2 regions of the Mesorhizobium sp. LCM 4577 genome follow, and region 1 is predicted to be linked to the other one. Evidence: predicted binding sites of a transcription regulator. Region 1 holds the regulator's gene; the other holds the start of a gene.
What was found. The regulator LexA, encoded in region 1, represses DNA repair genes until DNA is damaged. The targets are predictions, from matches to a motif close to TGTTCNNNNTGTGTTCNG.
Positions count from the first base shown of each region.

Region 2: the regulator LexA is predicted to act here: its motif matches at 2,286-2,303, upstream of LCM4577_RS27495 (ATP-dependent helicase).

Region 1 covers NZ_MDDU01000024.1:272,349-281,047, forward strand. The annotation lists gene trpD (anthranilate phosphoribosyltransferase) at 1-886, shown strand, start outside; gene trpC (indole-3-glycerol phosphate synthase TrpC) at 891-1,703, shown strand; gene moaC (cyclic pyranopterin monophosphate synthase MoaC) at 1,705-2,181, shown strand; gene glp (gephyrin-like molybdotransferase Glp) at 2,181-3,386, shown strand; gene lexA (transcriptional repressor LexA) at 3,503-4,243, shown strand; gene LCM4577_RS22990 (ComEC/Rec2 family competence protein) at 4,237-6,696, opposite strand; gene gltX (glutamate--tRNA ligase) at 6,799-8,223, shown strand; gene gltA (citrate synthase) at 8,407-8,699, shown strand, end outside.
Region 2 covers NZ_MDDU01000046.1:74,047-78,104, forward strand. The annotation lists gene LCM4577_RS27495 (ATP-dependent helicase) at 1-2,245, opposite strand, end outside; gene LCM4577_RS27500 (glucose/quinate/shikimate family membrane-bound PQQ-dependent dehydrogenase) at 2,423-4,058, shown strand, end outside.

The DNA.
Region 1 (8,699 bases):
CCTGATGGCGCTGCGCGTGCGCGGCGAGACCGTGAGCGAAATATCCGGCGCGGTGGCGACGATGCGCGCCAAGATGCTGCGCGTCGAGGCGCCGCACGGCGCCATCGACATCGTCGGCACCGGCGGCGACAATTCGCACTCGGTCAACATCTCGACCGCTTCGGCCTTCGTCATCGCCGCCGCCGGCGTGCCGGTCGCCAAGCATGGCAATCGCGGCCTGTCCTCGCTGACCGGCTCCGCCGACGTGCTGACGGCGCTGGGCGTCAAGATCGACATCTCGCCCGAAATGATCGGCCGCTGCATCCACGAGGCCGGTGTCGGCTTCATGTTCGCGCCGGCGCATCATCCGGCGATGAAGCATGTCGGGCCGACTCGCGTCGAGCTCGGCACCCGCACCATCTTCAACCTGCTCGGACCGCTGTCGAATCCCGCCGGCGTCAGCCGCCAGATGGTCGGCGTTTTCCTGCCGGAATGGATCATGCCGGTGGCCGAGACTTTGAAGGCGCTGGGCGCCGAGCACGCCTGGGTCGTCCATGGCGACGGCTATGATGAGATCACCACCACGGGCGAGACCCAGGTGGCGGAGCTTGCCGGCGGCGAGATCCGCAGCTTTACCCTGACGCCGGAAGCCGCCGGGTTGAAGCGGCACACCAGGGAAGAGCTGCGCGGCGGCGATGCGGCCTACAACGCCAAGGAGTTACGCGATATGCTGGGCGGAGCGCCCGGCGCTTATCGCGATACGGTGCTGATGAATGCCGGCGCCGGGTTGGTCGTGGCCGGCAAGGTGACGACTTTGGCCGACGGCATCGCGGCGGCGGCGCAAGCGATCGACAGCGGCCGCGCGCTTGGCGTGCTGGACAAGCTTGTCGAGATTTCGAACGGATAAGGCCTTGTCGGATATCCTGCGCAAGATCGAAGCCTACAAGCGCGACGAGATCGCCGCGGCGAAAGCGAAGGTACCGTTCGCCGAGATCAAGGCGCGGGCAAAGGATGCCGGTGCGACGCGCGGCTTCCTCGCGGCGCTCGACGCCAAGCGCCGGGCCGGCAACTTCGCGCTGATCGCCGAGATCAAGAAGGCCAGCCCTTCCAAAGGCCTGATCCGCGCCGATTTCGATCCGCCGGCGCTCGCCGGGGCTTATCAGAAAGGTGGCGCAGCCTGTCTTTCGGTGCTGACCGATGCTCCGTCCTTTCAGGGCGCGCCGGAATTCCTGACGGCGGCGCGGGCAGCGGTACGCTTGCCGGCCCTGCGCAAGGATTTCCTGTTCGATCCCTACCAGGTCTACGAAGCGCGCGCCTGGGGCGCCGACGCGATCCTGATCATCATGGCGAGCGTCGACGACACGCTGGCCAGGGACCTCGAAGCGACCGCCTTCGAGCTCGGCATGGACGCTCTGATCGAGGTGCATGACGAGGCTGAAATGGAGCGTGCGCTAAAATTGTCGTCGCGGCTGATCGGCATCAACAACCGCAATCTGCGGACCTTCGAGACCAGCCTTGAGACTTCCGAACGGTTGGCGCCGATGGTGCCGGCGAACCGGCTGCTGGTCGGCGAAAGCGGCATCTTCACGCATCAGGATTGCCGCCGGCTGGAGAAGAGCAAGATCGGCACCTTCCTGGTCGGCGAGAGCCTGATGCGACAGGCCGATGTGGCCGCGGCAACCGAGCTTCTGCTGACGGGCAAGGCAGCGGCCGAGGCCGTCTGATATGGCCCTCACCCATCTCGGCGCCAAGGGCGAAGCCAACATGGTCGATGTCGGCGACAAGGCCGAGACGACGCGCACGGCGATCGCCGAAGGCGTTGTCTCCATGCAACCTGAAACGCTGGAGATGATTCTTGCTGGCGACGCCAAGAAAGGCGACGTGCTGGGCACAGCGCGTATCGCCGGCATCATGGCCGCGAAGAAGACGCATGAGCTGATCCCGCTTTGCCATCCGCTGCTTCTCACCAAAGTGGCCGTCGAGATCGAGCCGGACCGCACGCTGCCCGGCCTCAGGGTCACCGCGCTCGCCCGTGTCACCGGCAAGACCGGCGTGGAGATGGAGGCGCTGACCGCCGCCTCGGTCGCTTGCCTCACCATTTACGACATGGCCAAGGCGGCGGACCGCGGCATGGTGATTTCCGGTATCCGGCTGGTCGAGAAGACCGGCGGCAAGTCGGGCGATTACAAGGTGGATGCCTGATGGCTTTGGTTCCGGTCGCCGAAGCGCTCGAACGCCTGCTCGATGGCGCAGCACCTTTGCCGGGCGAAAGCATTCCGCTGGCGGATGCAGCCGCGCGGGTCCTGGCGGAACCGGTCGTGGCGCTGCGCACGCAGCCGCCCTTCAACGCCTCCGCCATGGACGGCTACGCCGCGCGCGCCGCCGACGTCGCTTCGGCGCCGGCGCAACTCGAAGTCATAGGCACGGCGCCTGCCGGCCGCGGCTTTTCCGGGACCGTCGGCGAAGGCCAGGCCGTGCGCATCTTCACCGGCGCGCCGCTGCCTGAAGGCGCCGACACCATCGTCATTCAGGAAAACGTCCGCGATCGCGGCAATGGCAGGATCGAGGTCACGGAACCGACCGCGAAAGCACGCAACGTACGCCGCCGCGGGCTCGACTTCGGTGAGGGCGACGTGCTGCTCGAAAAGGGCCGCGTGCTCGATGCGGCAGCCCTTTCGCTGGCCGCCTCGGCCAACCATCCCGCCCTGAATGTCGTACGCCGGCCGCTGGTCGCAATCATCGCCACCGGCGATGAACTGCTGCCCCCGGGCAGCGCGCTCGGCCCCGATCAGATCATTTCGTCGAATGCATATGGCGTCGCCGCCGCCGCCCAGTCGGTCGGCGCACGTGCGCTCGATCTCGGCATCGCCGCCGACCGCAAGGAGGCGATCGCCGCGTTGGTCAGGAAAGCGGTCGAGGCGAATGCCGATGTCATCGTCACGCTCGGCGGCGCCTCCGTCGGCGACCACGACCTGATCCATGACGTGCTGACCGGCGAAGGCATGCAGCTCGACTTCTGGAAGATCGCCATGCGCCCCGGCAAACCTCTGATGTTCGGCCGGCTTGGCAATGTCCGCTGCATCGGCCTGCCCGGCAACCCGGTGGCCAGCATCGTCTGCTCGCAGCTTTTCCTGAAGCCTCTGCTTGCCCGGCTCGGCGGCCGCGACCACAGGCAGGACGTGCGGGTGGCCCGGCTGGGCGCCGCGATGCAGGCCAACGACCTCAGGCAGGACTATGTGCGCGCCGTCGTGCGCGAGGACGCCGGCACGCTGATTGCGACTCCCTTCAGCATCCAGGACTCCTCGATGCTCAGAATGCTCGCCGACGCCAACGGCCTGATCGTGCGCGAGCCTTTCGCGCCGGCAGCCGAAACCGGCGCCGAATGCAGCGTTCTGATGTTACGCTAAACAAAACGTCAACAAATTCACTAAACTTTAAACGGTTGCGGAACACAACTGGAACAGATAGTGTTTGTTCTGGGTTTGTTTTTCTGATTCTGGTTTCAGAACCCGTGGGGGCCGCCATGCTGACGCGCAAACAACATGAACTTCTGATGTTCATCCACGAAAGGCTGAAGGAAAGCGGGATTCCGCCGTCTTTCGACGAGATGAAGGAAGCGCTCGACCTCGCCTCCAAGTCCGGCATCCACCGGCTGATCACGGCGCTGGAGGAACGCGGCTTCATTCGCCGGCTACCGAACCGGGCGCGAGCGCTGGAAGTGTTGCGGCTGCCCGACTCGATCGCCCCCGGCCTCAATGCAGCGAAGAAGTTTTCGCCGAGCGTCATCCAGGGAAGCCTGGGTCAGAACAATCTCAACCGTCAGATCAAGCCGGCTGCGCCATCGCGCGCCCCGACGCCAAGCAATGACGACGATGCCGGGTCCGCCGTATCCATTCCGGTGATGGGCCGCATCGCCGCCGGCGTGCCGATCGACGCCATCCAGCACCAGACGCATTCGATCACAGTGCCGCCGGACATGATCGCCGGCGGCGAGCATTACGCGCTGGAGGTCAAGGGCGACTCGATGATAGAAGCCGGCATCTTCGACGGCGACACCGTCATCATCCGCAACGCCAACACGGCAAGCCCGGGCGAGATCGTGGTCGCGCTGGTCGATGACGAGGAAGCGACGCTCAAGCGCTTCCGCCGCAAGGGCGCCTCGATCGCGTTGGAGGCCGCCAACCCGGCCTACGAGACCCGCATCTTCGGGCCGGACCGGGTCAAGGTGCAGGGCAAGCTTGTTGGGTTGATCCGCCGCTACTGATCCGGTTGCGAAGGTTTCGCATCCGCCCGCTCAGGCTTTTGATAAGGCGGCAGTCCTCTCGCCTCGCGAGTATATTTCCGCTGCTCGTGCCAGGGCCGATATGGCTCTTCCACAGCATAGCGGACGGCCGGCCGCGCGGTTGCCGATTGCGGATCGAAGAAGACGGCGGCGCTGCCGTCGCGCGCCAGCTGCCGCTTGGTGACGACAAGCACGCGCGGATCGTAGCAAGGATTGTAGGCGGTGGCGTCGTTGATGACGATGAGATCAGCGAAGCCGCAGGCAGGCCGGGCACTGTCGCGGTTTTCAGCGAGTGCGACGATGGCGCCGGATGGATGCCGGCCGATGCAGAGATCACCCGTACAGTAGAACGGCGAGCCGGGCGGCAGGTCGACGGGATCGGCGATGTCCAGCGCATCTTTGGCAAACGTCTCCGGCGGCACGATTGTCTCGGCTTTCAGCGCCCGTTTCCAGTTGTCGGTGGTGAACTCGTTGGAACGTTCGCGATTGACGGCAAGCTCGCCGCCGCCGATCGGCATCGCCACCAGATGCGCGTCCTCGGAAATGAGTACATCCGGCGTGCGGACATGCGGAATGGCCAGCAGCGCGGCGAGCGCAAAGGGAACGGCGGCAAGCCTCAGCCAGGTGGTGGCCATCGTCGCGATCACCAGCGCGACCGTCGCCAGCAGCACCGACTGGATCGAGATCAGCCCGACGGCGTCGACCGGTGAGCGCTCGGAGATCCACGACGAAATGGCGATCATCGCCGTCAGCCCCTTGCCCATGACAAAGAGGAACGGACCGTCGAAGCCGAAGGGCATGGCCAGTGCGCTCAGCACGGCGAACGGCATGACGATCAGCGAGACGATCGGCATGACCGCCAGGTTGGCGAGCAGGCTGAGCGGCGACACGCGCTGGAAATGCCAGATCGCAAACAGTAATGTCGCGCTGCCCGCGATGAGCGACGTCACGGCGGCGCCACCCACACCGACCGCCAGTTTTCGCGACAGGAACCCGAGCAACGAACGTTTTGCCGGCGGCGCGGTCGTTTTGCCGGCGCGATAGTCGGCAAAGCCGGCATAGGCGCCGACCAGGGCGGCGGTGGCGGCGAAGGACATCTGGAAGCTCGGGCCGACCACTTCGTGCGGCGAGACGAGGATCACCGCGATTGCCGAGATCGCCAGGTTGCGCATGGTGAGCGCCGCGCGGTCGAAGAGCACGGCGGCGAGCATCACGGCGAGCATAATGAAGCTTCGCTCGGCCGCCACCACGATGCCGGAGATCACGAGGTATGCCGCGATCGAGATGAGCGCGATCCCGGCGGCATATTTCTTCACCGGCCGGCGCGACGAGAAATCGGGAAACAGCGCGAAGGCGCCGCGCAAAAGCACCATGATCGTGCCGGCGACCAGCGCCATGTGCAGGCCGGAGATCGAGATGATGTGGTAGATGCCGGTGCGCCGCATCGACTCGTTGATTGCTTCCGGAATGCCGGCGCGCACGCCGACGATCAGCGCCGCCGCGATCTCGCCCTCGGATCCGCCGATGCTGCTCCTGATGTGATCGGCGATCCCTTCGCGCGCGTTTTCGACTGCCGATGCGACGCGCGCGCCAAAGGGCGCCTCCACTGGCGCAATCAGCTTCGGATCGCCCAGGAAAAACCCGCTGCCGCCGATGCCGGCAAAGTAGCTGTCGAAGGAAAAATCGTAGCTGTCCGGCCGAACCGGCCCGGTCGGCGGCAGCAACTTGGCATAGCCCGTCAGCATCGACCCCGCCGTCATGCCGGGCGGGATCCTGCGCGCCGACAGCCTGACGCGGTCCGGCGCGTAGCGCAGCTTCGGATGCTCCGTCGAAATCATATCGATGGTCAACCGGACACGGCCGTTGGCCATCGCCTCGGCGGTGACGAGGCGGCCCGTCAGCCGTGTCTGGATTTCGGACCCGAGCATCGGGGTCGCCATCCGCCAGGTCTCCACCTTGGCCGCCAGAAAGCCGAGCGCGCAGAAAAACGATGCCATGAAGACAAGATGCGTTCTCTGCCAGGAGCGCGATGCCGCCGCGCAGACAGCCATCAGAGCCACCGCCGCAAGCGGCCTGTAGAGATCCGGCTCGGTGCTCAGCGAAAAGTAATAGATCACGCCGGCGGCCAGGAACACCGGCACCAGCAGGAAGCCGACGCCGCGGTCGAGCTCGGTGGCGGCAGCGACCGCAACGCTTCGGCGCAGCGCAGGAAGCGAAACGCGGCCAAGCTGTTTGCGGATCCTGCCGACGGTGGCTGTTGGCAAGGCTGGCTGCAGCGCACCGCCACCGGGCGGCGGTCGTTCGGCGGGTGGACGGAGTTCCGGAAGCGAAAGCGGCGCTTCTGCGGTGGGCTCGGCACGGGCAAACATCAGGCGCTCGCTGACGCCAGCTGTCGTTTCCCCGCCCTCCTCCGCACCCCGGCCACGCCCAGCCATCGGGTCTGCCCCTTGCGCCCCAGACCGCCTATGGTACATGAACGCCGGTCGCGTGGAAGTCTGCGCGAAACATGCATTTTTCAGTGCTTCTTCGAGAGTTCCATGTCCGACAAGGTCGTCACCCGTTTTGCCCCCTCGCCCACCGGCTACCTGCACATTGGCGGGGCGCGCACGGCGCTGTTCAACTGGCTCTATGCCAAGCACACTGGCGGCACGATGCTTTTGCGTATCGAGGACACCGATCGCGAGCGCTCCACCGAAGCCGCCACGGCCGCCATTCTCGACGGACTGACCTGGCTTGGCCTTTCCTGGGATGGCGACGCCGTCTCACAGTTCGAGCGCGCGCCGCGCCATCGCGAGGTGGCCGAGGAGCTCGTGCGCATGGGCAAGGCCTATTACAGCTATGAGACACCCGCGGAGCTGGAGGCGATGCGCGAGGCAGCTAGAGCCAAAGGCCTGCCGCCGCGGTACAACGGCCAGTGGCGCGACCGCGATCCCTCCGAGGCGCCGGCCGGCGTCAAGGGCGCCATCCGCATCAAGGCACCGACCGAAGGCGAGACGGTCGTGCAGGACCGCGTGCAGGGCGAGGTGCGCTTTCCCAACAAGGATCTCGACGACTTCATCATCCTGCGTTCGGACGGCAACCCGACCTATATGCACGCCGTCGTCGTCGACGATCACGACATGGGCGTCACGCATATTATCCGCGGCGACGATCACCTGACCAACGCCGCGCGCCAGACGGTGATCTACAACGCCATGGGCTGGGCGGTGCCGTCGATGTCGCACATCCCGCTGATCCATGGCGCGGACGGCGCCAAGCTGTCGAAGCGCCACGGCGCGCTCGGCGTCGAGGCCTATCGCGCCATGGGCTATCTGCCCGAGGCCCTGCTCAACTATCTGGCGCGACTTGGCTGGAGCCATGGCGATGACGAGGTGATGTCGATCAAGGACATGATCGCCTGGTTCGACATCGGCGACGTCAACAAGGGCGCTGCCCGCTTCGACTTCGCCAAGCTCGAGGCGCTGAATGGCGTCCATATGCGCAAGATGGACGACCAGGCGTTGTTCGACATCTTCGTCGCCACCCTGCCCTATCTCGAAGGCGGCCCGGCGCTTGCCGCGAAGCTCGATGACAAGCGCAAGGCGCAACTGCTTGCCGCCATGCCCGGCCTCAAGGAGCGGGCCAAGACCCTGGTCGAGCTGGTCGACGGCGCGGGTTTCCTGTTCGCCGAGCGGCCCTTGCCGCTCGACGAGAAGGCGGCGGGCTTGCTCAACGCGGATGCGCGCGCGATTCTGCGCGGCGCGCATGGCGCATTGTCTTCCATAGAGGGCGACTGGAGCGCCGCTTCGGCGGAGGCTTCGATCCGCGAGTTCGCGCAGGCGGGCGGATACAAGCTCGGCGCTGTGGCCCAGCCGCTCAGAGCCGCGCTGACCGGCCGCAGCACCTCGCCCGGCGTGTTCGACGTGCTGGCCGTTCTGGGCCGCCAGGAAAGCCTGGCTCGCATCGGAGATCAAATCGATTAGGAGCGAACTGGCCCAAGAAGATTGGCATTGAAAGGTGTGTTTCGCAGTGCAACATTAGGCCTTGGCCCAATCTGGCACGCACCTCCTAAAATGCGATTGGCAAGTTCGCGCATTCCGGTGATTTCGACGTGTCGTTTGCAGGAATTGCCTTGCCGGCATGAGGAAACATAAAGGAGTTTGGGAATGAGCGAAGCTGCGACAAAACTGGAACCGGGCGGCAAGGCGCACGAGTCGACCGCCAGGCTCGAACTCGCCGGCAAGACGCATGAATTCAAGGTGCGAAGCGGGTCGACCGGGCCTGACGTCATCGACATCGGCGCGCTCTACAGCACTACCGGCGCCTTCACCTACGACCCCGGCTTCACGTCGACGGCAAGCTGCGAGTCGGCGATCACCTTCATCGACGGCGATGCCGGCATCCTGCTGCATCGCGGCTATCCGATCGACCAGCTCGCCGAGCATGGCGACTTTCTCGA
Region 2 (4,058 bases), on a different contig from region 1:
GGTTTTGCCGGCCGCCACCGCCGCCGCGCCCGGAGGCGAATGAGCCGCCGCCATAGGGATTGCCGTAGCCGCCATAGGAGTTGCCGCCGTCCGCGACGTCGACATGGGTTTCCGGCAGTTCATCGAGGAAGCGCGACGGGATCGTCGATTGCCACAGGCCGTGGATCAGGCGGTTCGAGACGAACCAGATGTGCAGGTTCTTTTTCGCCCGCGTCAGGCCGACATAGGCGAGCCGGCGCTCTTCCTCCAGGCCGGAGCGGCCGCCTTCATCCAGCGCGCGCTGGTGCGGGAACAGGCCTTCCTCCCAGCCGGGGAGGAAGACGGTCTCGAATTCGAGGCCCTTGGCCGAATGCAGCGTCATGATCGAGACGGCATCCTGTTCGGCATTCTGCTCGGCATCCATGACGAGAGCGACATGCTCTAGGAAGGAGCGCAGCGATTCATACTCCTCCATGGAGCGGATCAGTTCCTTGAGGTTCTCCAGCCGGCCAGGCGAATCCGCCGAGCGGTCGTTCTTCCACATGTCGGTGTAGCCGCTCTCCTCCAGGATGGTCTCGGCGAGCTCGGTGTGCGGGGTGGTTTCCAGCGCCTTCTGCCAGCGCTCGAAATTGGCGGCGACCTCACGCAATGCCGCGCGCGGCTTCGGCTTGAGCTCGTCGCTTTCGGCAAGCGTGGCGGCGGCCTCCAGCATCGGGACGCGCATGGCGCGCGCCGTGTCGTGGATCTGGCGGATGGTGGCCTCGCCAAGCCCACGCTTCGGCACGTTGACGATACGCTCGAAGGCGAGGTCGTCGCCGCCGTTGGCGACGACGCGGAAGAAGGCCAGCGCATCGCGGATTTCCAAGCGCTCGTAGAAACGCGGGCCGCCGATGACGCGGTAGTTGAGGCCCAGCGTGATGAAGCGGTCTTCGAAGGCGCGCATCTGGAAGGACGCGCGCACCAGAATCGCCATGTCGTTCAGATTGTGCTTCTGCCGCTGATAGGCCTCGATGGCGTCGCCGATGGCCCTGGCCTCTTCCTCCGAATCCCAGGCGGCATGGACATGCACCTTGTCGTCCTCGGGGTCGTCGCGATCGGTGAACAGCGTCTTGCCGAAGCGGCCCTCATTGTGGGCGATGAGGTGAGAGGCGGCGCCCAGGATGTGCGCGGTGGAGCGGTAGTTGCGCTCCAGGCGGATGATGGTGGCGCCCGGGAAATCCTTGTCGAAGCGCAGGATGTTGTCGACCTCGGCGCCGCGCCAGCCATAGATCGACTGGTCGTCGTCGCCGACGCAGCAAATATTTACGCTCACGGGCTGTTCCGCGCCTGCCGGCGCGGGCCCTCCGCTAGGGCCTCGCAATGGCTCGGACGCCCGGTCGGGCTTGCGGCCTTCGGCCGAATGCGAACTCGCAGAGCGTCCCGCATTTGGCCGCTGCGCCAGAAGCCTTAGCCACATGTATTGCGCGGTGTTGGTGTCCTGGTACTCGTCGACCAGGATGTATTTGAACTTGCGGTGATACTCCTTCAGCACGTCCGAATAGGCGCGGAAGATGCGGATCGGGTGATAGAGCAGGTCGCCGAAGTCGCAGGAGTTCAGCGTCTGCAGCCGTTCCTGATAGGCTTTGTAGAGCTGGCGGCCCTTGCCGTTGCCGAAGCTGCGCGCATCGCCTTCCGGAATCTCATCGGGGCCGAGGCCCTTGTTCTTCCAGTTGTCGAGCATCTGGGCGAAGGTCTTGGCCGGCCAGCGCTTGTCGTCCAGCCCTTCGGCCTGGATCAGCTGCTTGATCAGCCGCACCACGTCGTCGGTGTCGAGAATGGTGAAATCGGATTTCAGCCCGGCAAGCTCGGCGTGACGGCGCAGAAGCTTGACGCCGATCGAGTGGAAAGTGCCGAGCCAGGGCATGCCTTCGACATTGCCTTCACCGATCAGGTGGCCGATGCGCTGCTTCATCTCGCGCGCGGCCTTGTTGGTGAAGGTGACGGCCAGGATCTGCGAGGGGAAGGCCCTGCCGGTGGCAAGGATGTGGGCTATGCGCGTGGTGAGCACCCGCGTCTTGCCGGTGCCGGCGCCGGCCAGCACCAGAACCGGGCCTTCGGTCGTTTCGACGGCGAGCCGCTGTTCCGGGTTCAGGCCCTTCAGATAATCGGGCGCGCCGTTCTGGCCGCTGCGGGCGGCCATGGCGCGCGCGGCTATGCCGGATGGGGCCGCCGCGGGCCGCGCATTCGGTTCATCGAAAAAAGGCATGTCCTCGGAAAAGCCCGACATCGCTCCCGAATGTAGTGATTCGGGAGCGAAAGACCAGAACTGTCTACGTTTTGTTCTAGTTTCGCGTGTCCGGCCCCAACTTGACAGCCGGAGCGGGTGAGGGAAAGCTGCCGGCAGGGCAGGGATTGCCGTCCCCGGAAGACGCCGTAAGCGCGCAACAGTCGAAGGAGCACCGTCTTGGCTGTCACCATCACCTCCCTCGTCCTCTTCCTCATCGGTCTCATTCTCGGCGGCGGCGGCATCTGGCTCGCGGTGCTGGGAGGCAGCTGGTACTATCTGATCGCCGGCCTGGTCTTCCTGATCACCGCCTGGCTGCTTTTCAGGRGCCGGTCGACCTCGCTCTGGCTCTATGRGCTGTTCGTGCTCGCCACTCTGTGCTGGGCGGTCTGGGAAATCGGCTTCGACTGGTGGCAGCTCGGTCCGCGCGGCGGCGTCATCGTGCTCGTGGCGCTTTGGCTTTTGACGCCATGGGCAAGGCGAGGTCTGCGGGGGCCGGACGGACGCGCGCCGCTGATCCTGGCCGTGCTCGCCTCGCTGGCGGTCGCCGGCTATTCGATGACCGCCGATCCTCACGACGTCGGCGGCACGCTCGGCACCGAAAAGGTGGCGGCGGCGGCCAATCTCGGCGGCGACATGCCGGCCGGCGAGTGGCACTTCTACGGCCGCACGCCTTTCGGGCAGCGCTATTCGCCACTCGACCAGATCACGCCGGACAATGTCGCCAAGCTGCAGCCGGCCTGGACCTATCGCACCGGCGACGTGAAGGGTCCCGACGACATCGGCGAAACGACCTATCAGGTGACGCCGCTAAAGGTGGGCGATGCGCTCTTCATCTGCACACCGCATAATTTCGCCATCGCCATCGATGCCGCGAGCGGCAAGGAAAAATGGCGCTACGATCCGAAGATCAAGCTCGACAACAACCGCCAGCACCAGACCTGCCGCGGCGTGTCCTACTATGCCGACGCCAAGATCGCCGCCGGCCAGCCCTGCGCGCAGCGCGTCTACCTGCCGACGTCGGACGCCCGCCTGATCGCGCTCGACGCCGCGAACGGGCAGGTGTGCCCATCCTTCGCCGAGGGTGGCACGCTGAACCTGATGGCCAACATGCCCTATCCGAAGTCCGGCTATTACTATTCGACCTCGGCGCCGCTTATCGTCGCCGGCAAGATCATCGTCGGCGGCGCGGTCAACGACAATTACTCGACCGAGGAGCCGTCCGGCGTCATCCGCGCCTTCGACGTCGACACCGGCGCGCTGCTGTGGAACTGGGATTCCGGCAATCCGGATGTGACGACGCCGCTGCCCGCCGGGCAAACCTACACCCACAACTCGCCCAACATGTGGTCGACGGCGAGCGCCGACGAGAAGCTCGGACTGCTTTACGTGCCGCTCGGCAACCAGACGCCGGACCAGCTCGGCATGGGCCGCAGCGCCAATGTCGAGAAGTTCTCGTCCTCGATCACCGCGCTCGATCTCAACACCGGGCAATTGCGCTGGGTGCGGCAGACCGTGCATCACGATCTGTGGGACATGGACGTGCCGGCGCAGCCGTCGCTGGTCGACATCACGACGGCGAACGGCGTCGTGCCGGCGCTGGTCGGGCCGACCAAGCAGGGCGACCTCTACGTGCTCGACCGGCGCACCGGCGAGCCGATCATTCCGGTGAAGGAAGTGCCGGCGCCCGGCGGCGCGATCGAGGGCGACCAGGCCTCGGCGACGCAACCGGCCTCTGATCTCTCCTTCAATCCGAAACCGCTGACCGACGCCGACATGTGGGGCATCACCATGTTCGACCAGCTGGCGTGCCGGA